DNA from 4 places in the Blautia sp. SC05B48 genome. Region 1 is predicted to be linked to each of the others. Evidence: riboswitches for the same ligand, from Rfam matches in the RefSeq annotation. Region 1 holds a riboswitch; each other region holds the start of a gene.
What was found. Region 1 has a riboswitch for cobalamin ahead of EYS05_RS10115 (sirohydrochlorin cobaltochelatase). Riboswitches for the same ligand answer to the same signal wherever they lie in the genome.
Positions count from the first base shown of each region.

Region 2: another riboswitch for cobalamin. It lies ahead of EYS05_RS05335 (ABC transporter permease); the one in region 1 lies ahead of EYS05_RS10115 (sirohydrochlorin cobaltochelatase).
Region 3: another riboswitch for cobalamin. It lies ahead of EYS05_RS09545 (ABC transporter substrate-binding protein); the one in region 1 lies ahead of EYS05_RS10115 (sirohydrochlorin cobaltochelatase).
Region 4: another riboswitch for cobalamin. It lies ahead of nikB (nickel ABC transporter permease); the one in region 1 lies ahead of EYS05_RS10115 (sirohydrochlorin cobaltochelatase).

Region 1 covers NZ_CP040518.1:2,199,848-2,208,019, reverse strand. The annotation lists gene EYS05_RS10125 (ABC transporter substrate-binding protein) at 1-590, opposite strand, end outside; gene EYS05_RS10120 (hypothetical protein) at 587-1,588, opposite strand; gene EYS05_RS10115 (sirohydrochlorin cobaltochelatase) at 1,710-3,002, opposite strand; cobalamin riboswitch at 3,165-3,339, opposite strand; gene EYS05_RS10110 (NAD(P)/FAD-dependent oxidoreductase) at 3,648-5,027, opposite strand; gene EYS05_RS10105 (DNA internalization-related competence protein ComEC/Rec2) at 5,148-7,424, opposite strand; gene EYS05_RS10100 (GerMN domain-containing protein) at 7,460-8,172, opposite strand, start outside.
Region 2 covers NZ_CP040518.1:1,170,738-1,178,909, reverse strand. The annotation lists gene EYS05_RS05355 (hypothetical protein) at 1-1,062, shown strand, start outside; partial or broken gene EYS05_RS05350 (ABC transporter ATP-binding protein) at 1,145-1,549, shown strand; gene EYS05_RS05345 (ABC-2 transporter permease) at 1,546-2,220, shown strand; gene EYS05_RS05340 (MATE family efflux transporter) at 2,376-3,734, shown strand; cobalamin riboswitch at 3,884-4,057, shown strand; gene EYS05_RS05335 (ABC transporter permease) at 4,194-5,123, shown strand; gene nikC (nickel transporter permease) at 5,139-6,002, shown strand; gene EYS05_RS05325 (ABC transporter ATP-binding protein) at 5,983-6,774, shown strand; gene EYS05_RS05320 (oligopeptide/dipeptide ABC transporter ATP-binding protein) at 6,784-7,722, shown strand; gene EYS05_RS05315 (nickel ABC transporter substrate-binding protein) at 7,752-8,172, shown strand, end outside.
Region 3 covers NZ_CP040518.1:2,075,063-2,083,234, reverse strand. The annotation lists gene rlmD (23S rRNA (uracil(1939)-C(5))-methyltransferase RlmD) at 1-232, opposite strand, end outside; gene EYS05_RS09565 (hypothetical protein) at 443-673, opposite strand; gene EYS05_RS09560 (CGGC domain-containing protein) at 893-1,246, opposite strand; gene EYS05_RS09555 (ABC transporter ATP-binding protein) at 1,283-2,038, opposite strand; gene EYS05_RS09550 (FecCD family ABC transporter permease) at 2,038-3,123, opposite strand; gene EYS05_RS09545 (ABC transporter substrate-binding protein) at 3,138-4,232, opposite strand; cobalamin riboswitch at 4,339-4,629, opposite strand; gene pcrA (DNA helicase PcrA) at 4,731-6,974, opposite strand; gene EYS05_RS09535 (DUF1836 domain-containing protein) at 7,120-7,740, shown strand; gene EYS05_RS09530 (YerC/YecD family TrpR-related protein) at 7,871-8,172, opposite strand, start outside.
Region 4 covers NZ_CP040518.1:3,279,639-3,287,810, reverse strand. The annotation lists gene EYS05_RS15320 (ABC transporter substrate-binding protein) at 1-338, opposite strand, end outside; gene nikC (nickel transporter permease) at 399-1,226, opposite strand; gene nikB (nickel ABC transporter permease) at 1,227-2,165, opposite strand; cobalamin riboswitch at 2,347-2,535, opposite strand; gene EYS05_RS15305 (M14 family metallopeptidase) at 2,820-3,779, opposite strand; gene hisIE (bifunctional phosphoribosyl-AMP cyclohydrolase/phosphoribosyl-ATP diphosphatase HisIE) at 3,951-5,231, opposite strand; gene hisB (imidazoleglycerol-phosphate dehydratase HisB) at 5,250-5,837, opposite strand; gene hisD (histidinol dehydrogenase) at 5,837-7,147, opposite strand; gene hisG (ATP phosphoribosyltransferase) at 7,198-7,836, opposite strand; gene hisZ (ATP phosphoribosyltransferase regulatory subunit) at 7,836-8,172, opposite strand, start outside.

The DNA.
Region 1 (8,172 bases):
TGACTCTCATAGCTGGAACGCTCTACCATTACAGGGATCCCGAACTGCTCCAGCTTCTCCTGTACCTCCGGATTGTGATGGATCATGGTGGATTCAATGGCAAGGTCACAGCCCTCGTTCAGGATCAGCTCGTAATCCGGAGCACTGTACTTGCCGGCATAGATCATCTTTTTCTGTTCCATGGCGTCCTTTGCTTCCTGGATATACCATCCGTCTTCCTTGGTTCCGGAAAGCTTGATGCTGTCAATCCCGTCGATAGCACGGAAAAGATCCATGGCCGAGGTTGCTACCAGATAGATATTGTTTATGGGCTGCTGCAGAACCGCAATGTCAGGATCCAGCCCCTCCGGTGCTTTCTTTCCTTCGGGAACTACAAGAAACTGTCCTTCCTGATCAATGGTGAGCAGCGCATAGCCATCGTTGTAGTAATCCACATTAAATTCCTTTGCGTAGGAAAGATCCATACTGTGGTCAAAGGTAAGGCCTGGAATATCCGCAGGCTTATGTTCTGTCTCTGCTGCCTGCACTGCAAAAGCACACCCCAGGATCAGGGTCAGCGTCAGAAATATGTATGAAATTATTTTTTTCATTTTTCTTCCTTTTTCATACTTGAAGAATCAAAATTCAGAGTATACTCAATCTCGTGAGGCGTACTCATGGCTACAGTATCTGCAGTCACTTCCATTTCTGCATCAAAGACAGTGACCGGGATCTCAAATGTGGAGTTTCCGTCTTTATTCACCGGCTCATATTTTTCGCCGTCCACGATCATATAATCATAATTCGGACTGCTCCAGATGATGGTTGCCGTAGCTTCTTTGTCCTTGATCTCTACTTTGGCCGGAGATTCTACGGATGCTCTTCCTGATCCGCCTGTAAGGGTTACATCAGTCTCATAGGTTCCATCCTCCAGTTTCAGATCCTCCGGCTTTTTCCCTTCGGATTTCTTGTCGTCAGAGGTTTTTCCATCTTTGGACTCATCTGACTTTTCTGCTGTCTTTTTGTCAGAGGCAGCTCCTTTTTTTTCTGTATCGTCCTCTGTTTTTTCAGCAGTATCCTCTGTTTTTACAGGATCCTTTACGCTGACTTTATGGTCGTACCATTTGCCTTTTTCTCCCAGGATCGCCACGTTAAATTCCTCACCAATGGCCGGTACCGGGATATCAAATCCGTAAACCTCCTCTGTATAACCATCGCTGTACTTCACTGTATCTGTGGTCGGCTCAATGATCTCTGCTCCGTCCTTCTGGGCATCCTCGGCAGTTCCCGCAAACAGGTTAACGATCTTCTTGGAAACCAGACTTACGTGGATGGTCATTTTACCATCTTTGACCGTGAGCTCTCCTTTTTTGTCATTGGCCTCATTTACATGAAACATGCTGCTGTCTGTCTCAAACTCTGCTGTATAAACGCCATCTTCCAGGGTATCTGCTTTGGCTGCATCTGTATCCTTTTCTTCGGAAGCTTCTGCTTCCTCACCGGACTCTGTTTTTGTTTCATCTGTTTTTGCCATCGCAGGCACAGAGCCCAGCACCAGGACTGATGCACTTGCCATTGCAAGAATTAAGTTTACATAGCGTTTTTTCATGATAATCTTCTCCCTTCCATAGATACAGCAATCTGCCCGGAAAACAGTCTTCCTGATCTTTCCGGGCAGTTACATTGATTTCTTATAGGTATCTGAACTCACTCAGATATTTTTATATTTATTATTCTGCGGACTCCTCAGCAGAATCAGCCTCTGTATCTGCTGCTGCATCAGAATCTGCGGACTCCTCAGTGCTTCCCAGAGAATCGATGGCTGCCTTTGTATGCTCTACATAAAGCTTCTCAACGGCTTCGATTCTTCCAAGACCCTCGATCTGGCAGTCAACCTTATCGAAGTTTCCGGATGCTACAAACTGGCTCTTCCAGGAATCCTCATCATCACCGGCCATATCGTTATTTGCATGGTCTCCGGCAACAACCATCAGCGGACGAAGAACAACGTTCTTGTATCCTGCTTCTTTTACCTTCTCGATAACCTTGTCGCAGGCTGTATCTTCCGGCTTACCCTCTACAGTACCGATGAATGCGTTCTTCAATCCAAGATTTTCCATCTGTGTCTGCATCTGATCGTATGTAATATTAGCTGTATGGGATGTTCCATGTCCCATGAATACGAATGCTGTGCCAGCCTCAGCTGCTGCATCCATGCTGTCAAATCCGGCCTCTTTGCAAGCCGTATCTGTGATCGCCTGAGCAACGGCTTTCTTGTCATCATTGATCACAGTTGCATCGTCTCCAACCTCACCGAGCATTGGCTCTGCGATAGCTACAGACTCGAATTTATCTTTATAGCCATTGATTGCTTCTGTCATCTCATCGTACTCAGCACCATGCATCAGATGGGTAGGCTGTACAACCAGATTCTTAACACCATTCTCTACTGCACGGTCAAGAGCCTGCTGCATGTTATCGATCACTTCATTATCTCTTGCCTCTACATGGTTGATGATGATCTGTGCTGTAAATGCTCTTCTTACAGACCAGTCCGGATAAGCTTCTGCAAGAGCATCCTCGATTCCCTTGACATCCTCTGCACGGCTGTCATTGAAGGAAGTACCAAAGCTTACAACAAGAAGTTCATTCTCACCGATCTCATCCTGGTTACGCGGATCGTCCTTGGAAGCATCTCCTGTGTCACGTCCGAAATAATCCGGATCTGCATTCTCACCCTCTACCAGCTCTTTCTGAGCATCTGTCAGAGCATCCCATGCTTCTTTGGCTGCCTTGCAGTCCTCATCTGTTGTGTCGTTTCTTTCCTGTACATAGATCTTGTCGATCAGAGCTGCTACATTATCTGCTGCTTCCTGATCTGCATCAGAAGCCTCTGTGGTATCAGCTGCCTCAGCGTTCTCTTCTGTAGCAGAATCCTCTGCTGCCATTGCTGTTGTAGCCGCACCCATAGAGCATGTCATGGAAACTGCGAGCATCAGAGCTAACATTGTTTTTCTTTTCATTTCTCATTGTCCTCTTTTCATGTATTTCCAGAATACTGATATGTACAAAAAAACAGCAGCTCTCTGCGGCCGCCTGCTCACACATGATTCTCTGCGCAATACAAATACATAAAAAGAAGTTCTGTATTGTTATGGAGAATACCGATTCGTAAACCGCGAATCCCTGGATCTCACAATAAGGCAGTTCTCCTGACTTGGTTCCACACTGCTTTCCCTTCCCGGTCTCCCAGTGGTTATAAAAGCAGCTCCCCTTTCACAGTGACGGTATCGTTCCGGATTCTCACCGGATTCTCTTTTGCACATCCGACTGGATGCAACCTTATCATTATAACATTTGCACATATTTTCTTTTACCTGGTTATCTAACTTTTACCACAAACTCATAAATTTGTCAAGATTGATGTCAGACGATTCACGGTTTTCTGTGATCTTCGCTCACAAAAAAACACCTCGCGAAATATTACCAGTGAACAGTAACCGGTTTTCTCCCTGTATCTGTCAGTTATTATCAGAATACTTTCTCCAATCTTCATGCACATCCTGCATAAAAAACAGCCCCTTTCTGTCATCACCCTGATATCAGAAAAGGACTGTCTTACACCAAATATTCGCTACTTGCTCATAACAGATAAACTGCTCTGCAGTTTATCTGTTAAAATACTCCTGCTCCAGGTATCTGGCTACGTAGATTCCGCTGGCAGATGCATGGGAAAGAGAGTGTGTCACGCCGCTGCAGTCTCCGATAACAAAGAGACCCTTGTGGCAAGTTTCCAGATTTTCGTCGATCTCAACCTCCATGTTGTAGAATTTAACCTCCACGCCATAAAGCAAAGTATCGTCATCCGCGGTTCCCGGTGCGATCTTATCCAGGGCATAGATCATCTCGATGATGCCATCCAGGATACGTTTCGGCATAACAAGGCTTAAATCTCCCGGTGTCGCAGAAAGTGTAGGTGTTACGAAGCTTTCCTCAATACGGGCTTTTGTGCTTCGTCTTCCGCGAATCAGATCTCCGAACCGCTGTACCATAACACCACCGCCAAGCATATTGGAAAGTCTTGCAATGCTCTCACCGTATCCGTTGCTGTCATGGAACGGCTCTGAGAAATGCTTGGATACCAGAAGGGCAAAGTTTGTATTGTTGGTATGCTTTGCCGGATCTTCGTAGCTGTGACCGTTTACTGTGATAATACCGTTGGTATTTTCATTCACGACAACACCTCGCGGGTTCATGCAGAAGGTACGAACCATATCCTCAAACTTCTCAGTTCTGTAAACGATCTTGCTCTCATAAAGCTCATCTGTCAGACGGCTGAAAACCTCCGCCGGAAGCTCCACACGGACTCCAATGTCCACACGGTTGGAAAGAGTCGGGATCTTAAGCTCTGTACATACCGTCTCCATCCATTTACTTCCGCTTCGTCCTGCGGAGATGATACAGTAAGTTCCCTCGTAACGCTCATCTCCTACAAAAACTGCATAACCGTCTTCAGTTTTTTCTACTTTGTCAACAGATGCGTCAAAATAGAAGTCCACATGGTCTTTCATTTTTTCATAGAGGTTCTGAAGTACCACATAGTTGATATCTGTTCCCAGATGGCGGACTGATGCATCCAGAAGATGCAGGCCGTTCTGAAGGCAGAGCTTACGAATCTCGCTGTTTGTGGTAGAATAAAGTTTGGTTCCCTCACCGCCATGCATCAGGTTCAGTTTATCTACATATTCCATCAGCTCTGTGGCTGTATCCTTGCCGATATGCTGGTACAGAGTTCCGCCAAACTGATTGGTGATATTATATTTCCCGTCGGAGAAAGCGCCTGCACCGCCAAATCCCTTCATGATCGCACAGGTTTTGCAATGGATACAGGATTTTACTTTCTTTCCGTCGATGGGACATTTTCTTTTTTCCAGAGGATGACCAGCTTCAAAAACCGCAATCTTTTTCTCCGGATCATTATTCATCAGTTCATAGGCCGCAAAGATTCCACCGGGACCTGCTCCTACGATCAGTACGTCATATTTCATAAATAAAAACTCCTTATCTTGTATTGCACATTTTCAGTATTTTGTTTTTGCACAAACCCTGTCTATTTTACAACAAACGTGTTCAAAAGTCATCGTTTTTTTCGATTTTGGAAAAAAAACTCAATCCTTCCGGAACCTTCCGATCTTAAGCTTTTTTCCATCTGTTTCCACGGTAATAGCACCGTTTTTCATGGTGTATTCCACCTGACTTCCGGCCGCTTTAAGCCGCTCTACGGTTTCCGGTGACGGATGTCCGTAGGTGTTGGTAGAAGAACAGGAAATGATCGCCACTTCCGGCTTTATTTTCTCAAGAAATGCTTCTGTGGTAGAATAACGGGAACCGTGATGTCCCACCTTCAGACAGTCAACATCCTCAAGCCCCCCGGCTACCAGAAGCTTTTTCTCTGTATCTGCACCGATATCTCCGGTAAAAAGCATCTGAAAATCTCCAAAAGACAATTCCATCACCATAGCTTCCTCATTCACATCTTTTCCTGTGGCATTTTTCTCCGGCCACAGAACAGAAAAAGATACTTTGCCGCAAGGCAATTCATCCCCTTTTCCTGCTGTCACGACCTTAACTCCGGCTGTTTTTGCTGCCTCTGCAAGCTCCCTCCATGCATCTGGTCTTTCCGCCCAGGCAGGCAGGATCAGATATCCGGCCCGGATGGTTGTAAGACCTTTTCCCATATATTCCAGAAGCTCCTTCACACCGTTGATGTGATCCTGATCTGTATGGGAAATAAAAATCCCATCCAGCCAGGAAATCCCCTGACTTTTCAATGCCGGCAAAAGGCAGTATCTTCCAAGCTCCGACTGGCTGCTGCTTCCTCCGTCGATCAGAAAATGGTGATCCTCCGGGGTCTCCACAAGAATACCGTCACCTTGTCCTACATCCAGGCAGATCACCTTCAGGCTTCCTGCTGGATGATATCCCAGTATCAGGATTCCGACTGCCAGAAAAATACCGGCTGTTATCCGGATAGCATATAGCTTCCGGCAACCTGCTTCCGCCTGCTCCTCTGCTAGCTCCGTTTCCTCACTGACTGCTTTTTTCTTCCGGAGCTGTTCTTTTATATACTGTCCCATAAACAGGACTATGATCAAAAAGCCATAATATACCAGGATCTGCCATATTTCCGGCTCCCCTCCGATCCAGGTACTCCATCCTGATTTTCCTGCCAGACTGCAGAGATATTCATAAAAAAGCAGCAGTACCCTTGCCGGCAGGATTACCAGTTTTGCCGCAGGAATACTGAGAATTCCCAGCAGCAGCGCCGCCATTCCTCCTGTCAGCACTACCCCCACACTTGGAAGCACCAACAGATTCAGGATAAATCCGGCAATAGAGACTTCTCCGAAAAACTTCAGCATCACCGGCAGAGTCACAAGCTGAAGAGCTATAGGACTTACCAGTGCCTTTGTCCATTTTTTCTCCGCTCCTGCAAGGGCACAGATCTTTTCCGCAGCGAGCCCCATTCCCAGAACACAGCCAAAGGACAGAAGAAATCCGCTGTCCAGGAGATAGGCCGGAGATTCCACAAGGATCATCATGGCAGTTACGGAAAGAGCACTCATCATATCATAGATCCGTCCGGTGATTCTGGCTCCCATGGCGATCAAAAACATAGTTACTGCACGCATGGTGGAAACACTCCCTCCGGTCATGATTCCATACTGCAGCATCACTCCCAGAGAAAAAATCCCGGCAGGCCAGATTCCCAGTCCCATCTTCTTTAGAAGGTTGTAAAGCCCCATTCCCAGAATACTGATATGAAGTCCGCTGATGGCAAGGATATGTATGATTCCGGCCAGCTGATAGCGCATCTGTGTTTCCGGATCCAGTTCCTGTTTGTCTCCAAGCGTCATGGCACAAAAAACAGGCGCATCTTTTCCTGCAGCTTCCTTCAGAATCTGTCTGCAGCTTTCTTTTATCTCCAAAAGGAGCTGCCTGTAGCCGGAATACACTGCTGTTTTCTTTTGGAGCACAGCGTTCTTCATAAAATAATAAATATGACGACAGGCATAAAAGTGTTGGCTGTCAAAGCCCCCCGGATTCGCAGGACCTTCCACTCTTTTCAGCGTTCCCTTGACCAGGATCCGCATTCCCGGTTTCAGATCTTCTTCTTTTTTGAGAAATATTCTTACATTTTCAATTGGAAATTTTTTTGACTGATGGATAAGATATGTTTTTTTCAGATAAACAGACTGGGAAAATTCTGTGTTTTCATACTGTTCCACCTCCCCGCAGATCATGGAACCAGGGTGCGCTTTGATCTGGTCCTGCACATTTAACGGAAGGGGATTCCCCCTGATCAGAGGAATCCCCATAAGCTCCAGTGCGCCAAGACTCAGCACCATAAGAAAACACAAAAGACACATCGGCCTTTTCGCCATAAATGTTCTCCCGTTTTCTGATATTTTGAAATGTTTTATTTTTTCTGTTCTTTTTTAGCCTTTGTGTGTGCCAGCAGGCTGTCGTTCCATTCATAGAACTTATAAAGCTGCATATTCTGGCCAAAGGTCACTTCCTTGTTTCCTTCGATGGAAATCTCAACTTTGTCCACATCCGTTGCCGCGATCAGCGTATTTACCACCGAATACACGGCAACCTGTTCCGAAACATCCAGCGCATAATCCTGAAATACGGAATTATAATCCACATAGCAGATTCCGTTTGCTCTCGTCAGGGAAAGTACCTCTGAATTCTCCGGTATTGTAGGATAATGTCCTTTTTCCAGCGGACCTCTTGCAAGCTGCTCCAAAACCACCGTAGCTTTCGGAAGATTTCGTCTGTAGCGGACACTTCTCTGTTCCGCTACCAGTTTATCTCCGTTTTTATTTGTGAAATACAGAGTAAAGGTGTCATAGCTGTACACATCCCCATCGGACCCGGAAAACTCCACAAAGGTGTCGTTGTTCATGGCTCCCACTTCTTCACCCCTGGTATCTGTCAGCGGCTTTTTACCCACATAGATCTCCACAGAATCTACTCCTGGAACCTGTAAAAAGATCTTCACTATACCTGCCCGCACCAGAAGTTCTCTGGTACGTGACATTTTATCATAGGCCTCATTGAATTCTACGTTCAGGACTCCATCCTGTATAGAATAAGAAGAAATCTTTACCCCATCCGGAAAAAGTG
Region 2 (8,172 bases), 1.0 Mb from region 1:
GAAGATCTGTTAGTATATCCTATCGTTTATAACGCCAGACACAGTATTGAGCTATCTTTGAAGATTGTCATAAAAATGTTATGGCGAATAGAGGAAAAGAAAGGGATATGTTATTCTGAGGAAGTCTTAAAGGAAAGAAAAAAAGAATTACACACGCATAGTATTGAATGCCTATATAAATTAGCATGTGATAAGAAGAATATTGACAGAAGAATTCCTGCATATTTTGAGAATATAGAAGATATGATTTACTTTTATTATTTCGATGAAGAGGGGGATGCCTTCAAATATGAACTAAATAAAGAAGATGAACCACATATGATAAAAAACAAAATTTCTCATGTAAGTATTGAATTGTTAGAAACAGAATTTAAGGAAGTAATGAAAAAATTTGATGATTTGATATATTTTCTGGATAATTGTATCTTTGAATATTCGCTAGGAACATTTACCAAGAGCTTGTCGAGAGCAGATATATGGGATATTTCGAAGCGGCTTCCTGTATATGAAGAATGGAGAACAGAGAAATTCAAAGAAGTCAAAGATGAGATTAAGCAAGAATATCATCTCGGAAGTAAAGAATTTTCAGATGCTGTAAATCTAATTAAGGAAAATAGAGAGTTTTCGGTAAATATTGGATGCGAGAAAGTATTCGGGTCAATTACAGAAAATGAATTAAAAGAATACGCTTCATTGGTTAGATACTATTCTGAGAAAAGTAAATCTGACAACAAGGGTAAAGAGATAGGGTTCGATTTACGCAAAATACAAAAGAATGGGGAGATTTTGAAAAAATATTTATCCAGCATTTCTATGAATACATTAAATACACTATTATGTTTTAGTGAGATGAGTAATAGTTTCTTAGCGGTTGAACATTTGGAAGAGGTTCATGATGACATAGTCTCTAAGGCGTTTGACGGAACATATCTCATAAGAAAACTAAAACAAAGAAATATATGTTTAAGAATCTTATATGGAATGAAAAAGTGTGGACAGGTGACTTATGCAAAACAGTTGAGTGCTGCACTGGAACAAGAAGGAGTAGAGCTAACGCTTTGAGAACAATAGTGAACACGATACACTCGTGTCTCTGACGTTAAAGCCAGTGTTTTAGAGGGCTGGGAGAGGGATGCCTAATTTTATGGATGAGCCGACAGCAGGGCTTGATGTCGGAGCGAGGGAGAGGATGCTGGATATTTTAAGAGAGTATATGGAAGAAGAGCCGGAGAGAAGTATCCTGATCAGCTCACATATTTCTTCGGACTTAGAACATCTGTGTGATGACATTTATGTGATTCATCAAGGAAAGATTGTACTTCATGAAGAGATGGATACGATTCTTGAAAAATATGCAGTGTTGAAAGTCAGTGAGGAACAATATCAGGAAGTAGATAAAAGATATCTTTTAAAAGAGAAAAAAGAGATTTTTGGAATTACCTGTCTGACGAATGAGAAGCAGTATTATATAGAAAATTATCCGGGAATCGTAGTGGAGAACGGATCACTCGATCAGGTGATCCTGATGTTGACAGGAGGTGGGAGATGATGAAAGGAATCAGAGGGCTTTTGGAAAAGGATTTTCGATTGTTTTTTCGACAGGGTGGTAATCTTTTTTTGGTGTTAGTGTTTGTAGCATTGTTTTTTATACTTACAGGAAAAAAGGCAGCTGCTTTCATTGCAATGTATATCCCATCTGTTCTGGCGATATATTCAGGTAATACGATCAGTTATGATGAAAATGGCCATGGTTACACATATTTATTTTCTTTACCCGTAAATAAAAAAATATATGTCAGAGAAAAATATATTTTTTCCTTTATCATGACAGCATGTGGATGGTGCATTGGAATGATCTGTGCAGGAATTATGGTGCTCATAAATCCTGAAGAGGTGTTTGATCTGGAAATGCTGGCAATGGAGTTGATCACATTTTTTGTGTTTCAGGCAATTGCGGGAATTATGATCGCGATCAGGATAAGGTTCGAAGGAGAGAAAGGGCGAATTGTGCTGCCAATCGCAATTTTAATTATTTTTGCGATTTGTTATACAATTAGATCTTTTGTGAAGACTAACTTGGGATTAAAAGAAAGTATTCTGCATATGATAGGGGGAATAGGGGATTTTGAAATCGCGATTGCCCTTATTGTGCTAAGTCTGCTTATATGGTTTGCTTCGTATAAGTATAGTATGAGAGCTATGAAGAAGAAAGAGTTTTAGGATAGGCGTGGCAAAAATGCTCCATTAAAAATAATGATTATAAAGATGTAATAGCTACCAAAAATATGAGAAAAACTTTGTGGAAAAATAGGATTGTGTTTCGTAAGAGTCCCTTGTAAAATAGCGGATAAGGATGAAAAGAAAAGGAGACACTTATGGGAACCAATGAAAAAGATATGACTGCCGGATCTCCTGGAAAACTGATCATAACTTTTGCCATACCAATGATGCTTGGAAATATTTTTCAGCAGTTTTATACAATGGCAGACACCATGATTGTCGGACAAGTGGTAGGAGTTGAAGCACTGGCGGCAGTAGGTGCCGGAGATTGGCTGGTATGGCTGGTGTTGGGGATCATGACAGGTATTACACAGGGTTTTTCTATTCTTGTATCTCAGTATTATGGAGCAAGGGAAAAGGAAAATCTGAAATGTGCAGTAGCGAAAAGCTATATCATGACAGCATTACTGTCTGTGGTCGTACTCGCAGTAAGTGAAGGTACAGTTTATCATGTTCTTTTATTTTTACAGACACCGGATAATGTCATTGATCTGACAATGCTATATTTGCGGCTGATCTTTGCAGGAATCCCGATCATAGCTGCTTATAATATATTTGCAGCGATCCTTCGGGCACTTGGAAACAGCAGATCTCCGTTGATCGCAATGACAGTGGCAGCAGTGATCAATGTGGGACTGGATCTGTTATTTGTGGCGGTTTTTGGCTGGGGTATAGCCGGAGCAGCAGTGGCAACCGTTATCGCACAGGGATTTTCAGCCTTGTACTGTTTGATCGTATTACGTAAAATCCCGGATATCCGCCTGGAAAAGAAGGACTTTTACAGGCAGCCCTCTATGAGCCTGCGGCTTTTGGAACTGGGAGTTCCTCTTGCGATACAGAATGTGATCATCTCCGTGGGAGGACTTGTGGTACAGTATGTGATCAATGGATTTGGTTTTCTGTTTGTGGCGGGATTTACGGCATCGAACAAGCTGTATGGGGTTTTGGAGATGGCTGCCGTTTCATATGGATATGCTATTACAACCTATGTAGGCCAGAATCTTGGTGCAAAGAAATATCAGAGGATTCGAAAAGGTGTGCGCAGCGGCACTTATATGGCAGTGCTCACTTCGGCTTTCATTTCCGGTATGATGGTGTTGTTTGGACGTAATGTACTGTCCCTGTTTGTATCCGGTGAACCGGATCAGACCCGACAGGTATTGGATATAGCATATAAGTATTTGTTTATTATGGCTGTTTTTTTGTGGGTGCTGTATCTGCTGTATGTGTATCGTTCCGCTATCCAGGGCCTGGGTAATACTTTGATTCCGCTTGCCAGCGGCATTGCAGAATTTATAATGCGTGTCAGTGTTGCGCTGCTGCTGCCAAAAATGATCGGCGAAGATGGAATATACTATGCAGAGATCTGTGCATGGAGCAGCGCAGCTGTTTTATTATTCGTAAGTTATATGATCATTATACGGAAATATAAAGAAGTCACTGTTCATACATAATGTCATTTACTTGAGGAATCTATAATGATATACAGGCGGAAAATATCCGGGTTTTAATATGAAATGTTCAGATATTTCATATTTGACAGAAAAACTATTTATATAAAAAGAAAAGTATGATATTATGTACTTATTCGTTGCAACTATGAAAATTGAATAGTCAGAAGGGTGTATAAAGTACTTAATAAGGAATCTGGTGAAATGCCAGAACAGCCACCGCTACTGTGACAGGGACGAAAACCAAAATATCACTGGAGAGATCCGGGAAGATGGTAAGTAGGAAGAACTGGAGTCAGGAGACTTGCCTTTTTGACAGAAGAATTCTGATTCGGATGGGATACAGAAGGAATAAGCTCTGCCTGAGGTGGAGGTTTGTTTTTTGTGCTGATATGATGCTGGATCATATCAGCCTTTTTTATTTTAACCGAATAAACAGATGAAAAATGAGGAGAAATGAAAATGGGAAAAGTAATTGCAAAGCGTTTTATATTTATGATTCCGGTAGTTCTGGCGGTTACATTTATTATTTTTATGCTGAGTTTTATATCGGCAGGTGATGCGGCCAGAGTTCTGGCGGAGAAAAAATACGAGCACCCGTCACCGGAGCAGATAGAAGAAGTACGGCATGAGGAAGGACTGGATCAGCCGGTGCTGGTACAATACGGGAAATGGCTGGATCAGGCACTTCATGGCGATTTTGGAAAATCATATTCTACCAGAAAACCGGCTTTTGAGGAATTAAAAAGATATTTTCCACAGACATTTAAACTGGCAGTTACTTCGTTTTTATTGTTGATGATCGTATCAGTCCCTCTCGGAATTTTGTCGGCAATTTATGAAAACAGAGTTCTGGATAAAGTCATTCGCATTTTGTCGTCCCTCAGTGTATCTATGCCGTCTTTCTGGATCGGTCTGATGCTGCTCTATATATTTGGAGTAAAGCTAAAAGTGATTTCCGTGATCGGAGGAGATGCCGGAGGCATCCCGATTCTTGCGGCATTTGCCATGGATATCAGTTTCTTTGGAATTATGACGAGATTGATCCGTACCAATATGATACAGGTGCTGAAGCAGGATTACATACGTGCCAGCAGAGCTAAGGGATTGTCATCTGTAAATGTAATTTTGCGTCATGGTCTGAAAAATATCCTGATTCCTGTGCTGACACGTCTGGTATCAATTGTGATTGGTTTTTTCTGTGGCTCAGCTGTGATAGAAAGTATTTTTTCAATTCAGGGAATCGGAAATCTGGCATTGAAATCCGTGATCTCAAAAGACACTCCGGTGCTGCAATGTTTTATCTTTATTCTGGCTGTTGGCATTGTAGTATTAAATTTTCTTGTGGATATCGCCTATTCTGCGATTGACCGGCGAATCCAGTTAAAGTAAAGGAGAGATCATAGAATGGGAAGCAGAAGAAAGCAGAAAACAGAAAAAAGCATGATCCAGAATCTGTACTGGAAACAGGTATTCCGGTCACCAAAAACAAAAATAGGATTGATGGTGGTCATAATTTTTGTATTGGCAGCTATTTTTGCACCTGTACTGGCGCCACATGATCCACTACTTGTGGATGTTTCGATAAAATTAAAGAATCCGTCGGCGGCATATCCTTTAGGTACTGATCAGCTGGGACGATGTATTTTATCAAGACTTCTCTGGGGCAGCCGGTATTCACTGAGCTATAGCTTTACGGTGCTTCTGATCACCGTATGTGTCGGGGTGCCGATCGGACTGTTTGCCGGATATGTAGGTGGAAAAATCGATTCGATAATTATGAGGATCATTGATGTATTTATGGCTATGCCGGTCTTTATTGTTGCACTTGCCATTGCAGGAACCGTAGGAGCCAGCGGCGCTCATCTGATCCTGTCCTTATCGGTCGTATCCTGGGCAGAATATGCAAGGCTTGCCCGTGCATTGACACTTCAGGAAAAAAATAAAAATTATATGACCGCACTAAAAGCCGGAGGCTGCGGCCACGCAAGGATCATATTCAGACATGTATTGAGAAATATCCTGCCATCTGTGATCGCACTGGCAACAATGGAAATCGGTTCGATCATTCTGTCAATTGCCGGTTTTTCCTTTATCGGCCTTGGTGTGCAGGCACCGACACCGGAATGGGGGATCATGCTTAGTGACAGTAAAAGTTATATCCAGACTTATCCAAGACTGATGTTTTATCCGGGTATACTGATCATGATCATTGTTCTGGCATTTAATTATCTGGGGGAGGGAATACAAAATGGAACAGACAAAAAATGATGTTCTAAAGGTAAAAAGATTACATGTGGAGTTTCAGACCTCTCACGGAATGGTTCATGCAGTAAAAGATGTCAGCCTGGAAGTAAAGCGCGGAAGGATCCATGCCCTGGTGGGAGAAAGCGGAAGCGGCAAGTCAGTTACCTCTCTGACGATCATGAATCTGCTTGCAGGAAATGGAAAGGTGATATCCGGAGATGTGACACTGAACGAAAAGAGTCTTCTGAAGTTATCAGGAAAAGAAAAACGACAGTTATACGGAGACAGGATCGGAATGATCTTTCAGGATCCGACCGCTGCTCTTGACCCGCTTTTTACAGTTGAACAACTGCTTCTGGAAGGACTGAGGAAACATCGCAGAATGAGCAAAAAACAGGCAAGGGAAGCTGCGTTGGAAAGTCTGCGGATGATGAATCTGCGTGATCCGGAAGAACTGATGAAGAAAAAACCTTACGAATTGTCTGGTGGTATGTGCCAACGTGTTATGATCGCCATTGCCATGTCCATGAAACCGGATTATCTGATTGCAGATGAGCCGACGACAGCATTGGATGTAACCGTACAGAAGCAGATCCTGGAAGAAATCTATCAGCTATCCAGGAAAGAAAATCTGGGTGTGTTATTTATTACGCATGATCTGGGTGTGGTGGCAGAGATCGCAGATGATGTTTCGATCATGAAAGACGGCGAAATAGTGGAAAACGGAACAGTTGAAGAGATCTTTTATCATCCGCAGCATTCATATACAAAAAAACTGTTGGATGCAGTTTTATAGGGGAAAAGTATGAGTACGTTACTAAAGACAGAACATTTAAAAAAATATTATGGCAAGAAAAAAATTGTGAAGGCAGTGGATGATGTAAGTCTGGAAATCCACGCAGGATCATCCATGGCCCTGATCGGTGAAAGTGGAAGTGGTAAAACTACATTCGGAAAGCTGATCGCCGGCCTGGAGAAACCTACAGATGGAAAATTCTGGTTTCAGGGACAGGAAATGCAGGATTTGTCTGAAAAGCAGTTTCGTCCATATCGCAAGAATCTTCAGATGGTCTTTCAAAGCAGCAGCGGGGTATTTGATCCCGGTTATACCATTGGAGAAAATATTCTGGAAATTTTGAAATTACATGAAAAATTGCAAGAGGGAGAGTATGAAGAACGGGTAAAAGAAGCTTTGATCCAGACGGGGCTTGATCCGGATATTCGCAACCGTTATGTTGGACAGATTTCAGGAGGTCAGTGTCAGAGAGCTAATATTGCGAGAGCATTGGTATTAAGACCGGAACTTGTGATCTGTGATGAACCGGTATCCAGTCTGGATTATTCCATACGAAAGCAGATCCTGCATCTGTTAAATGAACTGCAGGAAAAATATGAGATGACCTATTTACTGATCACTCACGATCTGTCCAATGTTCCATATCTCTGCAAAGAGGTGGCTATCATGTATCAGGGACGCGTGGTCGAGTTTATCGATCATACGGACAGCTTAAAGGAGACTGCTGTACATCCTTATACAAAAGATCTGTTTGATTCTATTCCGGTAAAAGAACCGAAAATGCGAAGAATCGGATCGCAGGAAAAGAAAATATTTTCAGATACCATTCCGGAACAGGGCTGCCCATATCAGAACCGGTGCATAAGATGTACAAATATATGCAGAGAGCATATACCGGAATTGACAGAAATTGAAACAGGACATTTTGCGGCATGTCATATGCTGTAAAATATAAAACAAACAAAGGAGAGGAAGAAATGAAGAAAAGACGTGTAGCAAAACTGATAGCATTGAGCATGGTGGCGGCAACTTTACTGACAGGTGTCAATGTACAGGCAAAAGAGGAAAAAGTAGTTACGGCAATGACATCCATTGATCTGACTCCTGAACTTTGTGACCCTACAAAAAGTGGTCCGGACTTTCGTCTTTATGAAATGATCTATGATCCACTGGTGCGTTATGGAGAAAATGGAGAAATTAAACCGGCATTGGCAGAATCCTGGGATATCAGCAAAGATGGCACAACCTATACGTTTCATTTAAGAAAAGATGTGAAATTCTCAGACGGTACAGTGTTTAATGCAGACAATGTGATGTGGAATTATAACAGATGGGTGGAACAGGATGTGATTGGTAACTTTTCAGCCAAACTGGAAAATGTTACAAAGGTAGATGATT
Region 3 (8,172 bases), 120 kb from region 1:
ATGCCGGAAATTCCTGACAGGCAGGTTCTCTTGTTTCCAGGGGAGATTTCTCCAGGACCTCCAGAAGACGTCCTTCCGCCCGGCCGGAACGTTTCTTATTGATCATAAACCGGACTTTCTGTCCCGGGATTCCGTTTTTTACAATTACTTTCTGGTCATCAACCCAAACAAAACCTTTGTTTGGAAATTCCACTTTTTCTATAATACCTTCGTAAATTTCACCTTTTTTCATAAATCCTCTTTCTGTTTTATAACCAGCAGACAATAATTCGAACATTCAGGATCCTCTTTACTGTCTGCTCATGAACGCCAGCGTTTCACGGTCCGTCTTCAAAAATCAAGCCCCGGTATCGCGCCGGGGCTTCAATTATCCGCTTCTCATATTCATACATAACAGACAACCATTCTGATCTGTTCAAAACAGCCTCTGCAGTGAAAGTTCTTACTCTTCCTCATCCTCGAAATAATCATCGAAGTCATCATCAAAATCTTCTTCAAAATCTTCCAGGTAATCCGGAGCGAAGAAACGATATACTGCAAATGCGATTCCTGCAACAGCTGCAACTGCGCCGATGATCGCCAGTACCCAAAGGACTGTGTTCTTATCTTTCTCTTCTTCTTTTTTCTTCAGTGTTGCAAGCAGTTCTTCAAGCTTTGTTGTATTTAAATTCATAACACTGCACCATCCTTTCTTTCTGTTCGGCTGTACTGTCTGTCAGTAAATCTGCAGCGCAGCGTTTTTTGAGGTCGCTGCACCCGAGCCTTTTTTTAATGTTCTTATTATACCACCATATGTCTGGTTTTACCAGAACTTACACAAATTTTCGCAGAAACATTCTGTAAAAAAATCGCCGTATTTCCGGCATTTCCGGAAAGATACGGCGGTTTTCTCTTATTCTTTATGGGTTCCTCGGATCACTTTGATCCCGCGTTCTTCTATCAGACCGCAGATCTGTGTTATCCGCGGACATTCCTTTTTTTCCTCATTCAGACGGCATACCCCGACATGGATGACGCTGATCTTTTCACTGACCAGCCGGTCTGCCTTTTCCAAAATCCCCTCATCTTCAGCAGGTTCTTTTGCATTGGTTTCTTTGCATCCGTTGCATGTCATCACAGCTGCCAGAATCGTATCTTCCGGATAGCCGGAAAAAAAATCTCTTCTTTCCCGAAATGCAGACAGACATCCTGCCCTGGTACACACATCATTGGAATTAAGGCATGTCAAAATCCCGATCTTTTTCATCTTTTTCCCTCTATGCATCCCGCCTCACAGCCAGAATCATAAAAACAAAATATGCATCTTTCCGCGGCTGTCGTAAACGATCTCCGCTTCTACTTTATAGATCCTGCGGATCAGCTCCGGGGTCAGGACTTCTTCCGGCGTTCCGTAACCTTCCAGAACTCCGTCCTTCAGTACATAGATCTTATCACAGTATGCTGCTGCAATATTCAGATCGTGAATAGCGGAGATCACGGTTACATTAAGTTTTTTCACCAGCTCCATCAGCATGATCTGGTGGGTAATGTCCAGATGATTGGTAGGCTCATCCAGAATCAGTGCAGAGGTCTGCTGGGCAAGTGCTCTTGCCAGGATCACCCTCTGCTGCTCTCCTCCGGAAAGAGTGGAAAAGGTACGGTCTGCAAACGCCTCCATCTGTACGGTTTTCAGCGCTTCATCCACGATCTGGTAATCTTTTGCATTGTCCCGTTCCAGAGTCTTTTTATGAGGCGCACGCCCCATAAGAACCACCTCGCGGACCGTAAAATCAAAATTATAATAATTGTGCTGTGCCACCACGGCCATTTTTTTCGCAGAACTTCGAACACTCATGGAATGAAGCTCCTCGCCGTCCAGATACACGGCTCCTGCGTCTGGTTTCAGAATACGGTAAATGCATTTCAGCAAAGTGGATTTTCCGCTTCCGTTTGGTCCGATGATTCCTACCAGTTCCTTATCCTGGGATTCCATGGAGATTCCCTTCAGGATCTGTCTGGCGTGAAAGCCAACCTGAATATTTTCTGTGGTGATCTTCATTACCGGGCACCTCCGAATCCATAGGATTTCCGCACAAGCAGATAAATAAAGCAGGGAGCACCGATAATGGATACCAGCACACCGATGGGCATCTCGGAATTTTTAAGGATCACACGACATGCCACATCGCACCAGATCAGAAACGATGCACCAAGAAGCGCACTTAAGGGGAGCAGTTTTCTGTGATCTGTTCCAAAAAGGATCCGGACCACATGAGGGATCACCAGTCCCACAAATCCGATCACACCGGCACAGTACACGGCAAATCCGATCATAACAGAAGCAACGATCAGATAAAAAGTCCGCAGTCTGTGCAGATCTGTTCCAAGGGTAATGGATACGTCATCTCCCAGAAGCATCAGATTCAGGTTCCGGTACTGCGTCCAGAAAACAGCCACGCACACCAGCGTGACCGGAAGCATTACACCCACTCTGGTCCAGCTTGCTCCGGCAAGACTTCCCATGCTCCACTTCATAACTTCTGTTGCCGCATTTTTGTCATTGGTAATATAAATGACAAAATTGGAAAAAGCAGAACAGACTGCGCTGACCGCCATTCCCGCAAGGATCAGTTTTGCGGAAGTTGCCTTTCCACCCATGTTTGCAATGGCGATCACCGCAAAAGAAGTGATCATCGCGCCAATGAAAGCTGTGATTCCCACAGAGTTTCCACCAAGAAAGCTTCCGATTCCAAGCATGATGGCCAGTGTGGCACCCAGAGATGCACCAGATGAGATACCCAGCACATACGGGTCTGCCAGCGGGTTCTGCACGATAGCCTGCATCACCACGCCGCACACGGAAAGAGCCATTCCAACTGCCAGAGCCAGAAGGACTCTAGGCAGCCGGATCAGCCACACAACATCATGAACTGCGCCTTCCGCATAGGCGGACAGACTTTTTATATGAAACAATTTATAAGCGATAACGCTGTATACATCCTTCAGTGACAGATCCGCATTTCCAAAAGTGATGGCTGCAAGTATGGAAAAAATAAGGAATCCTGCAAGTCCGATGAGAACTGCCACATACATGGATGTTCTGAGCACCTTATCTTTTTTTCTCTGTGAAGCTGTTTCTTTCACTGCATTTTCTCCGATCAGTCAAGATTTACGTCCGGATATAATCCCTTTGCAAAAGTTTCGATTCCGTCCTGGGTACGTGTTGCACTTGCATACATCTCACTGAGCATGATCGGGTAAACACGTCCGTTCTTTACTGCGTCAAGGCTCTTCAGGGACTCATCATCCTGGATCACTGCAAGCTGGCTGTTCTTAACAGTTTCCGGATCATCTCCTGCATATGGCATGTAAACCACAAAGATCACGTCAGGGTTGGCTGCGATGATATCCTCTTTTCCAACGGTGGAAGCATCCGGGTTTGCAAGAGTTGCGCCTAACTGTGTTACCATATCTCCGCCAAGGCTCTTTACGCCATAGTTTGTGATGTCATCTCCAAGAGGCTCCAATACCATTACGCTTGGTTTGTCTTTTACATCTGCAGTTGCAGTAAGAGTTTTGTCGATCACTGCTTTTGCATCATCAACGATAGCCTGTGCTTTGTCCTGTACATCGAAGATCTTTCCGATATTTAAGATATCTGTGAATTCATTTTCCAGTGTTCTGTCGCCGTCCGGACGAGTATTGGTGTTGTAGTAGGTGTTGCAGCCTTTGTCGATCCAGTCTGTTACATTTCCCAGATTCTTATCAGAGAAAAGAGAGCTCCAGGATAAGATCATGTCCGGCTCCAGCATTGTTACAGTTTCAAGGGATGGGGTAAATTCGTCAAGATAATTTGTTTTTGAGAATGCTTCTTTGAGATCTTCCGGAACTTCATTATCAAGACCTGCGGTAGCTACCAGGTGGTCTTCCAGACCAAGTGCGAGCATAGTCTCAATGCTTCCCTGATATACAGCAAGGACTTTTTCCGGTGCTTTTTCATAAGTGGTTTCGATTTCGTTTCCATCGTAATCATAGGTTGTGATGGTCAGAGGATATTCTGTCTTGGTTGCCTCTGCGGAAGAATCTTCGATGTCTGCAGACTCTGTACTGTCTTCTGCTGCCGGCTGGTTGTCTTCCTTGATGGTCTCGGAGTCTGCTCTCTCTGCGGCATAAACAGCCGGAGCTGCTGATACGGTCATTGCCGCTGCCATTACCATTGCCATGATTCTTGTGGATACATACTTGTTTTTCATTTCATTTCCTCTCTTTTCGCCTGTTTTATCTCCTGTTGCCTATGGGTAACCGAAAAGATGGGGCTTCATAAAATCTGCACGGAACACTTTGTACGGAAGCTCCCACTTACATACTGTCAAGCAGGTTTCCTGACTTACAGACTCAGAAAAAACTCCGCAAAATAAAAACTGATACACCATTCATCTTTTAGCCGATCATGAATGATGTATCAGAATTTTCTCCAGAATCTCTCTGACATCGGGATTTCGCCTTCTCACATGAGTTTCTGCAATGGCATGTGAAATCCCTTCTTCTGTATACAGTGGCCGCAACCGCTCAGGCTTTTTACCCGATTCCCTCCTCACAGTATCCGGCAGCATATGTGCCGGTGATACTGTTCACTTCACAGCAATTCAATTACGCTGATACTGATTCTAACATACCGGTTTTCCAATTACAACCTTGAGGCCGGATTTTTACAGTTTTTTGCAGAAATAGTCTGCCCGGAGAGATCCCTCTCAGATCTTTTTCAGCTTGGCAAAACCGGCGAACATTTTTTTCACGCCGACTTTGTCAAAGTCTACCGTCACTTCGTAGTCTCTGCCGCCGTCTGCGATATTTTTTACGATACCGACTCCGAATTTCACATGACGGACCGTGTCTCCCTCACCATAGTCCAGGCTGTCCGCCTTCTTCACTGTGAAATCTTTTTTCTGCAGGGTGCTCTTTGCCTGGAAATTCATTTTCATCTGGGCATAGGCGCTTTTCGGAGATACGATATCATCTACTCTGGGCTTTTTCTCCTGAATGGTATGTCCAAGATCTACCAGCTCCCGTGGAACCTCCCTTACAAAACGTGACACACGGTTATACTGAGTCTCCCCACGGATCATCCGCTGTTTTGCACAGGTTAAAGTCAGTTCCTTCATGGCACGGGTGATCCCCACATAACAGAGCCTTCGCTCCTCCTCGATATCCGACGGATCACCGGACCAGATGGAAGCATATCCCGGAAAAACACCGTCCTCCATTCCCACGATAAATACATTTGGGAACTCCAGTCCCTTGGCACTGTGAAGAGTCATCAGCAGCACATAATCCTGATCCGGATCAACAGAATCGATATCTGCCACCAGTGCGATCTCCTCCAGAAATGCAGAAAGTGTTGCCGGCTGTCCGGCCTCCTCCATGGCTTCCTGGAAGGATTCTGTCTTGGAGATCAGCTCGTCGATATTTTCGATCCTCGCCTGAGCCTCCTCCGTTTTCTCTGCCTCCAGTTCCTTCACATAACCGGTAAGTTCAATGACCTCTTCCAGGGTTTCACGGACTGTATAGGCCTCTGCCTTACTTTTCAGTCCTTGGATAAAGGATACAAAATCATTGATCTTTCCTGCTGCCCTGCCAATGGACGGTACTTCCTCCACCACGCGGAGCGCATCGTAAAAGCTCAGGTTCATCATATCCGCATAGTCCTGGACACGGCCGATGCTGGTGAGTCCGATTCCTCTTTTTGGCACATTTAAGATCCTGCGCACAGCCAGATCATCACTGGCATTGTCAATGGTCTTCAGATAGCTTAACAGATCCTTGATCTCTTTGCGGGCATAAAAGTTCACGCCGCCGACAATCTTATAAGGAACATTTGCCAGGAGAAATTTCTCCTCAAAGAGACGAGACTGGGCATTGGTCCGATAAAGTACTGCACAGTCCTTGTACTGGAATTTCCCGTTGCGGCGCCCCTGGATGATCTCTCCTGCAACATACTCCGCTTCCTCAAATCCGTTGTTGAACTGACGGAAATGTACTTTATCGCCCTCTTCGTTCTCTGTCCAGAGGCGTTTTTCCTTACGCTCTGTGTTGTTGACGATCACCTCATTGGCTGCATTGAGGATGTTCTGGGTAGAACGGTAATTCTGTTCCAGGCGCACCACCTTAGCCTCAGGAAAAACCTTCTCAAAGCCTAAGATATTCCCGATATTTGCTCCACGAAAACGATAGATGGACTGATCATCATCACCAACCACACAGAGATTCTTGTATTTCTCAGCAAGAAGACTTACAAATTTAAACTGGGCAGTATTGGTATCCTGATACTCATCCACCATAATATATTTGAAACGTTCCTGATAATAGTCCAGGATATCTGGATTATGCTGAAAAAGCTCCACAGTCTTCACGATCAGGTCATCAAAATCCAGCGCATTGTTTCCCCGGAGGATAGACTGATATTCCTTATACATACCGGCAATCTTCCGTGCATCCGGATCGCCGCCTGCATTCAGCTCCATCTCTTCCGGTGTGATCAGTTCATCCTTGGCATGGGAAATCTCAGCAAGAACAGCGCGTTCCTTGTAGATCTTGGTATTGATATCAAACTTCCGGAAGATTTCCTTCATGACTGTTTTCTGGTCGTCGGCATCATAAATGGTAAAATTACTGCCAAAGCCCAGCACCTCAATATGTCTGCGCAGGATCCTCACGCAGGCGGAATGGAAGGTGGAGACCCATACGCTCTCCGCACCCATTCCCGCAATTTTATTCACACGTTCCCGCATCTCACTGGCGGCCTTGTTGGTAAAGGTGATCGCCAGGATATTCCATGGGTTTACACCCTTTTCTTCCATTAAATAGGCGATCCTGTGGGTCAGCACTCTTGTTTTTCCGGAACCGGCTCCTGCAAGGATCAGAAGTGGTCCCTCTGTATGTACGGCAGCTTCCCGCTGCATAGGATTCAATGTGTCCAAAGCATCATGTATACTCATTTTGATCTCCATTTCTTTTTCCATATGAACAGTATCTTTATATACTATCATGACTTTACTTTCCGGTAAACCCACCTCTCTGAAAAAAAGTTTCTTTACAAGTAGTATTTAAAACTATATAATAAGGAGCAGAGGTGATAATGCGATGACAGAAAACGAAAAAGAAATGATGAACAGCATTTTTGCAAAAATTGCTGAGCTTGATTATATAAAACCCGATGAAATTCCCAATATTGCTCTTTACATGGATCAGGTCACAACCTTTATGGAAGATAATCTCGCTTCCACCAAGCGTCATCATGATGACAAGATCCTGACCAAGACCATGATCAACAATTACGCAAAGAACAAGCTCCTTCCCCCGCCGGAAAAGAAGCGCTATTCCCGGGAGCATCTGCTGATGCTGATCTTTATCTACTATTTTAAGAATATCCTCTCCATCAGTGATATCCAGACCCTTCTGGGACCGATCACCGAGAAATACTTCAAGTCCGTTACAGAAAAGGACATGACTTACATCTACCAGGAGGTTTTCAGTATGGAGCAGTCACAGATCCGTTACCTGGAAAAGGATCTTATGCGCCGTTTCAAAAGTGCCGGAGAAATTTTTGAGGACGCCGACCCGGAGGATAAGGAATTCCTTCACCAGTTTTCCTTTATCTGTCTTCTTAGCTTCGACGTATACATGAAAAAAATGATCATCGAAAACATGATCGACCACATGAATTCCTCAAAAGATACGGATTCCTCAAAAAAAGACAAATAATATCCGGAGCTCACATCCGGTCATAAACGTGCGTCGCCGGGCGCACCGAAAAAAAAGAGACAGACGCACGATCGCCTGTCTCTTTTTCGTTACAGCATTATCCGTTATCATCACGGTATGGACGTAAGCCTTATTCTGCTTCGCCGCCCTGCTCCCCGTTATCCTTCTTCATACGTGCAAATACCATCTCATAACCATCATTTCCATAGTTCAGGGAACGGTTCACACGGCTGATCGTAGCTGTGGAAGCTCCTGTTTTCTCGGAAATATCAAGGTATGTACGCTTATCAGTAAGCATCTTGGCTACCTCGAAGCGCTGAGATAAAGAAAGCAGCTCATTGATGGTGCACACATCCTCAAAAAATGTATAACACTCTTCCTTGTCCTTCAGGCACAGGATCGCTTCAAAAAGATGATCCACAGCCTCCGTCC
Region 4 (8,172 bases), 1.1 Mb from region 1:
GGTGTCATATCATCGCCGTTGGAGAATTTTACACCCTCACGGATCTTGAATGTCCATGTTTTTCCATCTTCACTGTTGTCCCACTCTTCTGCAAGACATGGAACGATATCACCGTTCTCATCGAATTTTGTAAGGCACTCACCGATCGCATAACGGGATACAACCCAGCTGAAATACTGCTCTGTCGGCTCAAGTGTATCTGCAAAGCTTGTTACTCCAATCGTGATTTCCTTATCACTGCTCTTATCGCCCTTTGCCTGAGCCACTGTTGTCATAGAAAAAGTCATCATACATGCAAGTGTAGCAGCCAGCACTTTTTTAACTACGTTATTTCTCATTTCATCCTCCTAAAGATAAATATACTGATTATTGGTGTTGGTTTGTTACAGAAACGTTTTTTAATCCTGGCGCGGATCCAGTACATCACGGATGCTGTCTCCAAGCATATTGAAAACAACAACACAGATCACGATCGCAATACCAGGGTAGATCATAAGCCATGGCGCTTTTGCCATGTAAGTTCTTCCTTCATTCAGCATCAGTCCCCACTCCGGTGTCGGCGCAGTTGCACCAAATCCCAGGAAAGAAAGAGAAGCCAGCTCCAGCATCATGGTTCCGATATCTGCTGCCGCAGTTACCACCATCTGGGTTACCATGTTCGGAAGAACGTGTACAAGAAGAATTTTCCAGGTCTTTGTTCCGTTTACCACTGCAGCTTCTATATAAAGACTCTTCTTGACTTTCAAAACCATACTTCTTGCAAGGCGGGCATACTTCGTCCAGCTTACAGCCGCGATGGAGATAACGGCATTTACCAGGTTTGGTCCCAGCATACCGGCAATGGCGATGGCCAGTACAAGGCCGGGGAAAGAGATCATCATATCTGCGATACGCATGATCACCGCGTCCACAACGCCACCGAAATATCCGGCAATAACTCCTAAAAATGTACCGATCACAAAAATCACCGCAACCAGACATAATGTCATGATCAGGGAAGTTCTTGTTCCGAAAATAACACGGGAAAGAAGATCTCGTCCAAGTTTATCCGTTCCGAACGGATGAGCGGAACTCGGCTCCTGCAGTGATTCAGTCATAACTGCATTCAGCGGATCATATGGCGCAAGCTGCGGTGCGAAGATCGCAACGCCAATTACCACCAGGCCCAGAATGAAGAAAAGAGTGAACTGTTTATTTTCTTTAAATACTCGTAATACCTTTTTCAATTATCTATCCTCCTTAAGTCTTGGATCGAGATAAGTGTAGGACAGATCCACAAGCAGGTTGATGCACATGTACAGGATCGCGATCCAGAGTACATAGCCCTGTACAAGAGGATAGTCACGACAGGAAATTGCCTTTACTGCCATATTTCCCATACCAGGCCAGTTGTAAATGATCTCTACAACTGCGGTACCTCCAAGGAGGCTTCCAAGGGAAAGACCCAGCAGTGTTACCAGCGGAAGCATTACATTAGGAAGAACGTGTTTCCAAAGGATCACGCTTTCTTTGATTCCACGCATTCTTGCACCGGTCACATAATCCTGGTGAAGCTCCTCCAGCACCGCACTTCTTACCTGGCGGGTATATTTCGCAGACATGGCAAGTGCAAGAGTCAGTGCCGGAAGGATCATAGACTTGAAATCCGTACTTCCTCCTGCTACATTGATCCAGCGAAGCTGAACACCAAAGATACTGAGAAGGATCAGGCCCAGCCAGAAGCTTGGAACAGATACTCCCACAAAGGTAATTCCTCTCACAAAATAATCCGGGAATTTGTTCTGATATACAGCGGCCAGGATTCCAAGCGGTATGGAAATAATGACCATCATCAAAAGTGCCAGCAAAGACATCCTCAGCGTCGGCCAGAAACAAGATACCAGTTTATCCGTTACCGGCATTTTGAAAGAATAGGACTGTCCCATATCTCCTGTAACAACACCCTTCAGCCAGGAACCATACTGCACGAGAAAGGGCTGATCAAGGCCAAGCTCATGTCTTGTCTGTTCCAGAAGCTCCGGTGTCGGAAGATTACCACATTCTGTCAGCATGATCTCCGCAGGATCACCAGGTGACAGGTAGGTCAGTCCAAATGTGAAAAAGCTGATTCCAAATAATACAATGATGATCTGGAGAAATCTTTTTCCTATTTGTTTCTTTGTCACGTTTTACTCCTTTCCTCATTTGATGCGATTTTAACATTGCCGTTTTAATTGAGTTAGATAAAAAAACTACTGGATTCTTATTATGCAGAACATGCATGGAATTTTAGAAATTTGCACGAAAAAAGCCCGCGATGAAATACGGGCACATAAAAAAATATGCTTCCTATCTTCCGTAAGAATCATTTTAAAACAATTGCAAGCAGGTCTCCTGACTTAGGATCCTTACCCTCAGGCACCTTCCCGGTCTATTTCTCACGCACTCGACCAGTGGTATTTTGTCTGAGGATTCCCCCTTACAGTGACGGGATCGTACCGGATTTACACCGGTTTCCCTATTAATCCTCTCGGAACTTACAACGGCTGATGTGAAAATCAGCAAATGCTGTTAAATTACCTAAATATTATACGATAAAACTATAGTTTATGTCTATGGAAAAATGTTATATTTTTTGAAAACTCATAAATTTTGTTAAAGATGCTTGAATTGTATATATCCCCCATTGGGGATTTGACAATTAAATTTATTTGATCTGCTAAAAAAACACGGATTTTACCTCGCTGTTTTTACAAATAGAATAGCAAATGGTAAAACCCGGTTTTCTTACTGTTTCAATATGATTTCAGACAGAAGCGTTCTGAAAAGTCTGTTTACTATCAGGTCAGAGTATCTGTGATCGCCGCATATGCGATCATCGGTCCGTCTTCAATGATATTCAGGCTGGCTGTCTGATAAAGTACGACTCCGTTTTCAGTTGCAATAGACGTGTAAAGTAAATTTCCATAGTAATCTCTCAATTCACCCAGTTCTTCTCCCTTAAAGAAGTACTCTCCAGGCTTCTTGGATGGATACCAGCATCCGGTATACGGCGCATATTCATAGACTACATTTTCAAGAAGCATCTGACGGTAATGCTTCAGACCATGACACGTCTTTCCCTGGAGATGAAAAACAAGGTGACGGACGTCTCTTTTATCCTGTTCTACTTCCTCCCAGGTCCAGTAGCTGTGTCCGCCTCTTTCGATAAGAATACTTGGAATTCCAAGAGAAGAAGCATAATTATAGGCGCCACCTGTGGCGGTTGTGGAACGGACTACATATTTTACGCCGATATGCCGTGCCATATGCAATGACTTCTCTGCTGTTTTTTCATCTACAACCCCTACATAATAAACATAGGGATGAAGTTGTTCGAACCCATCTCCGCTGTGCAGGTCGATATAATAATCTGCTATAGAAAAAAGTTTCGTCACTATAGTATAGGCAATACGATCTGCAGCTGTTCCCTCAGGATCTCCGGGGAAAACGCGGTTCAGGTTCTTGCCATCCTCATAGACCAGACTCATGGTGCGATGCTCAAAGCCGCTGACGTTGACCAGTGGAACGATGATCACATTTCCCTTCAGTTCTTCCGGCTGAAATTCTTTTGCAAGTTCCATTGCTGCCTGGATTCCCACATACTCCGCACTGTGTATTCCTGCCGTGATCAGGACCGTCGGTCCGTCTTCCACTCCGCATATCACAGTTGCCGGCATTGCTATGCCGTATCCTGTGATCTTAATTTTCCCCTGTGCCTTCTCTCCTTTTTCAATCACCCAGTCATCAATTTTGATCATTGGTTGTTTCCCTTTTCCTTTTTTATATTTCCGCACTTTTGACGATAAGTATATCATGCCTAACCGAAATTGTACATATTCTTTTAAGATTCCGGGAAAACAGAAAAAAGCTTTCGTAACCGTTCATTCTGATCCGACGTACAAAAGCTTTTTTCCTGAATGATATATAATTTATCTTTTTACCAATTCTTTGGTGATTTCTTCCCAGCTGACTCCTTTTTCCACCATGAGTACCATCATATGATAAAGAAAATCTGAAATTTCGTATTTAATCTCTTCTTTATCCGGATTTTTGGCTGCAATGACGATCTCTGTGCATTCTTCACCGACTTTTTTCAAAATCTTGTCGATTCCTTTATCAAAAAGATAATTAGTATAGGAACCTTCCTTTGGATGCTCTTTTCGGTCAGTGATCACATCATACACATTCTGGAACACGTGAAGTGGATTGGTATCATCGTACTCTTTTTTCATCAGAGGTTTGAAGAAACAGGTACGGTTTCCTGTATGGCAGGCTGCTCCAACCTGCTCCACTTTGGCAAGGATCGTATCATTATCACAGTCAATAGTAAGAGCCTTTACATACTGTACATGTCCGGATGTCAGCCCTTTGGTCCAGAGCTCATTCCGGCTGCGGCTCCAGTATGTCATTTTTCCCAGCTTCAATGTTGTGTTAAAAGCAAGCTCATTCATATAGGCCAGCATCAGTACTTCATCCGTCCGGTAATCCTGGACAATAACCGGAACCATTCCGTCACTGTTTAATTTAAAATCCGACCATGCAATATTACTTTTATATGTGTTTACCGGAATTCTGGCTTCTTCGCAGGTTTCCTTAAATGTATGCAGATCATTTTCAAGACTGCTTACATAAGCACCGCAAAGTCCGGACACAGCTGCTTCTCCTAAAAGCTTCAGAACGTTCTCATATCTGTTTTCATCGGTATGAAGAACAATGGAAATCTGAGAAATCTCTGCGATTTCATTTTCGACAGTGTCCAGAGCCAGAACAGTGTCTGCATATTTTTCGATCAGATCCTGATTTTCTGTGAATTCTCTCAGATCAGAGATGCTGATCATCATACGCTCTTTTCCAAAGCGGCGTGATACTTCTTCCAGAAGTTTGATATTATTCTCTTTCGAAAAATTCAGTACAACTTTGGCACATCCCGCATAGATCAGCTTTTTTACATCTTCCATACGTTTGATATTTCCCGCTGCGATAACCGGGATTTCAGATGCCTGACAGATATCACGGATTTTTCCGATCGCACGGTCATGCTCTGCATCTGCAGAAGAAAAGTCAAATACCAGAAGCTCATCTGCCCCATTGTCACCGTAAAATTTTGCAAGTGTTTCTACATTTCCGTCTCCGAAAAGATTTCTCTGTCCAAATCCTGTTACCGCTTTTTCTGAATGAAGATAAAGACATGGGATCAACTGTTTGTTCATAAGTGGTCTCCTTCTGTATCAGAGGCTTCCCTTGGTAGAAAGCACGTCTGTGATCCGGGAATCGTATTGTGTTGCTGCATCAAGGGCTTTCGCAAAGCTTTTAAACATGGCCTCTGCCACATGATGGCTGTTTCCTCCGGAAAGAACTTTGATGTGAAGATTCATTGCCGCAGAATAGGATACTGCATAAAAGAATTCCTTTACCATCTCTGTGGCCATATCTCCTATTTTTTCTGTAGGAAACTCTGCATCCCATCCAAGATAAGGTCTTCCGGAAAGATCTACTGCGCAGAGCACAAGCACTTCATCCATAGGAAGGATACAGCTGCCGTAACGTTTGATCCCTTTTTTGTCGCCAACTGCCTCACGGATAGCGTTTCCAAGGACGATCCCTGTATCTTCAATGGTGTGATGATCATCTACATTCAGATCACCGTGGACTCTCAGCGTAAGATCATACAGTCCATGGCGCGTAAAACCGTCCAGCATATGGTCAAAAAAGCCAATGCCTGTATCAACATCGGAACTTCCTGTTCCATCAATATTCAGCTGCAGACGTATCTGCGTTTCTTTTGTGTTTCTTTCAATCAGTGCTTCTCTTGCCATTATTCGTTCTCCTTGTCCTCTTCCTCAAAACGGACTGCAATGGAATTTGCGTGTGCAGTCAGCTGTTCCGATGTGGCAAACTGGATAATGTCCTTGTGGATCTTTCGGAGTGCTTCTCTTGAATAATATACAATACTGGATTTTTTGATAAAATCATCTACAGAAAGTGCGGAGAAAAATTTGGCAGTTCCATTGGTAGGAAGCACATGGTTTGGTCCTGCAAAATAATCTCCAAGGGGTTCAGAGCTGTGCTCTCCGATAAAAATCGCACCTGCATTTCGTACCTTCATCATATCTTCAAAAGGATTCTTTGTGACGATCTCCATATGTTCAGAAGCAATTTCATTGGCAGCCTCAATGGCCTCGTCCATATCTTCTGCGATCAGGATATAGCCAAAGTTCTCCAGGGATTTCTCGATAATGGCTTTTCTGGAAAGTACCTCAACAAAACCTCTGACTTCTTTATCTACCTGATCTGCAAATTCCTCATTTGTTGTGATCAGGATCGCAGATGCCATCTCATCATGTTCTGCCTGAGAAAGAAGATCTGCTGCAATATAACGAGGATTTGCAGTCTCATCTGCAAGAACGAGGATCTCGCTTGGGCCGGCAATAGAATCAATGCTTACGTATCCATAAACTGCCTTTTTTGCAAGCGCAACAAAAATATTTCCGGGTCCTACGATTTTGTCAACCTTTGGAATACTCTCGGTTCCATATGCAAGTGCTCCGATGGCCTGTGCACCACCCACTTTATAGATTTCATCTGCACCGGCTTCGTTGGCGGCAACAAGTGTGCTTGGATTAACTTTTCCGTCTTTTCCAGGAGGTGTTGTCATTACAATACGGTCAACACCGGCAACTTTTGCAGGAACGATATTCATCAGCACGGAAGACGGATATACAGCCTTTCCACCGGGAACGTAAACACCTACACGGTTCAGAGCGGTTACCTTCTGACCAAGCATGGTTCCGTCTGTTGTGCTTGTGAACCAGCTGTTCAGAAGCTGCTTTTCGTGATAGCTGCGGATATTCACCAGTGCTTTTTTGATCACATCGATCAGGGAAGGATCTACCAGCTTGTATGCTTCCTCGATCTCCTCCGGTGTTACACGGATCGTATCCCTTGTCACTTCGACTTTATCAAATTCTCTGGTAAATGCAAATAACGCGGTATCTCCCTCTGCTTTTACTTTGGCAAGTATATTTGCTACTGCATCCTCGTATTTTCCATAATTATTAGGGCTTCTTTTTAAGAGAGTTTCCAGAATATCTTTTGTAGATTCTTTGGTGAGTTTTACCTTACGCATAATAAATTCTGCCTTCTTTCTGTATTTTGGAGGTTCATCTGTTGCTCAGTTTATTTGACCACACCTCGAAGTTCCGTGATCAGTTTGCGGATCCGTTCATCTTCCATTTTCATGCTGACCTGATTGACTACCATACGTGCAGACAGCGGGCAGACTTCTTCCAGCACCTTCAGGCCATTCTCACGAAGGGTGCTTCCGGTTTCCACGATATCCACGATAACCTCGGAAAGTCCTACGATCGGTGCAAGCTCAATGGAACCGTTCAGCTTAATGATTTCCACAGTCTGATGCTTTTTGTTATAGAAGTAATCCTTTGCAATATTTGGATATTTTGTAGCTACACGGATCAGCTGATTGTTATTCAGAACTTCCCTGGCGCTTTCAGGGCCGCATACGCACATGCGACATGCTCCAAATCCAAGATCCATAACCTCATATAGCTTTCTTCCTTCTTCCAGAATGGTATCCTTACCTACGATACCGATATCTGCTGCACCATACTCTACATAAGTCGGCACATCCGGACCTTTTGCAAGGAAAAACTTCAGCTTCAGTTCCTCGTTGGTAAAGATCAGCTTTCGGGAATCTTTGTCACGCATCTCCTCACATGTAATACCGATCTTCTCAAACATATCCAGTGTTTTGCTGGCCAGACGCCCTTTTGTGAGGGCAAATGTAAGATATCTCATCAGTCCTGCTCCTCCTTTGTCGGGCACAATGCCACTTTTTTACCTTCGTTTCGAAGCTCCATTGCTTCCTGGATCGCTTTTTTCAGATTTTCCGGATCATAGGTGATCACAATGGTCTTATCACCGGCCGGAACAGTCAGTTTCTGTCTGGAAAGCGCGAGCATCAGGTTATCGACCACAATGGCAAATCCAATGGAAGAAGCCGGTTTTCCGAAATGTTTCATCAATTCGTTGTATCGTCCGCCTTTGATCAGAGGTTCACCGGTTCCATATGTATAGGCCTGGAAAATGATCCCTGTATAATAACGGAACTTACTGAGCATTCCAAAATCAAAA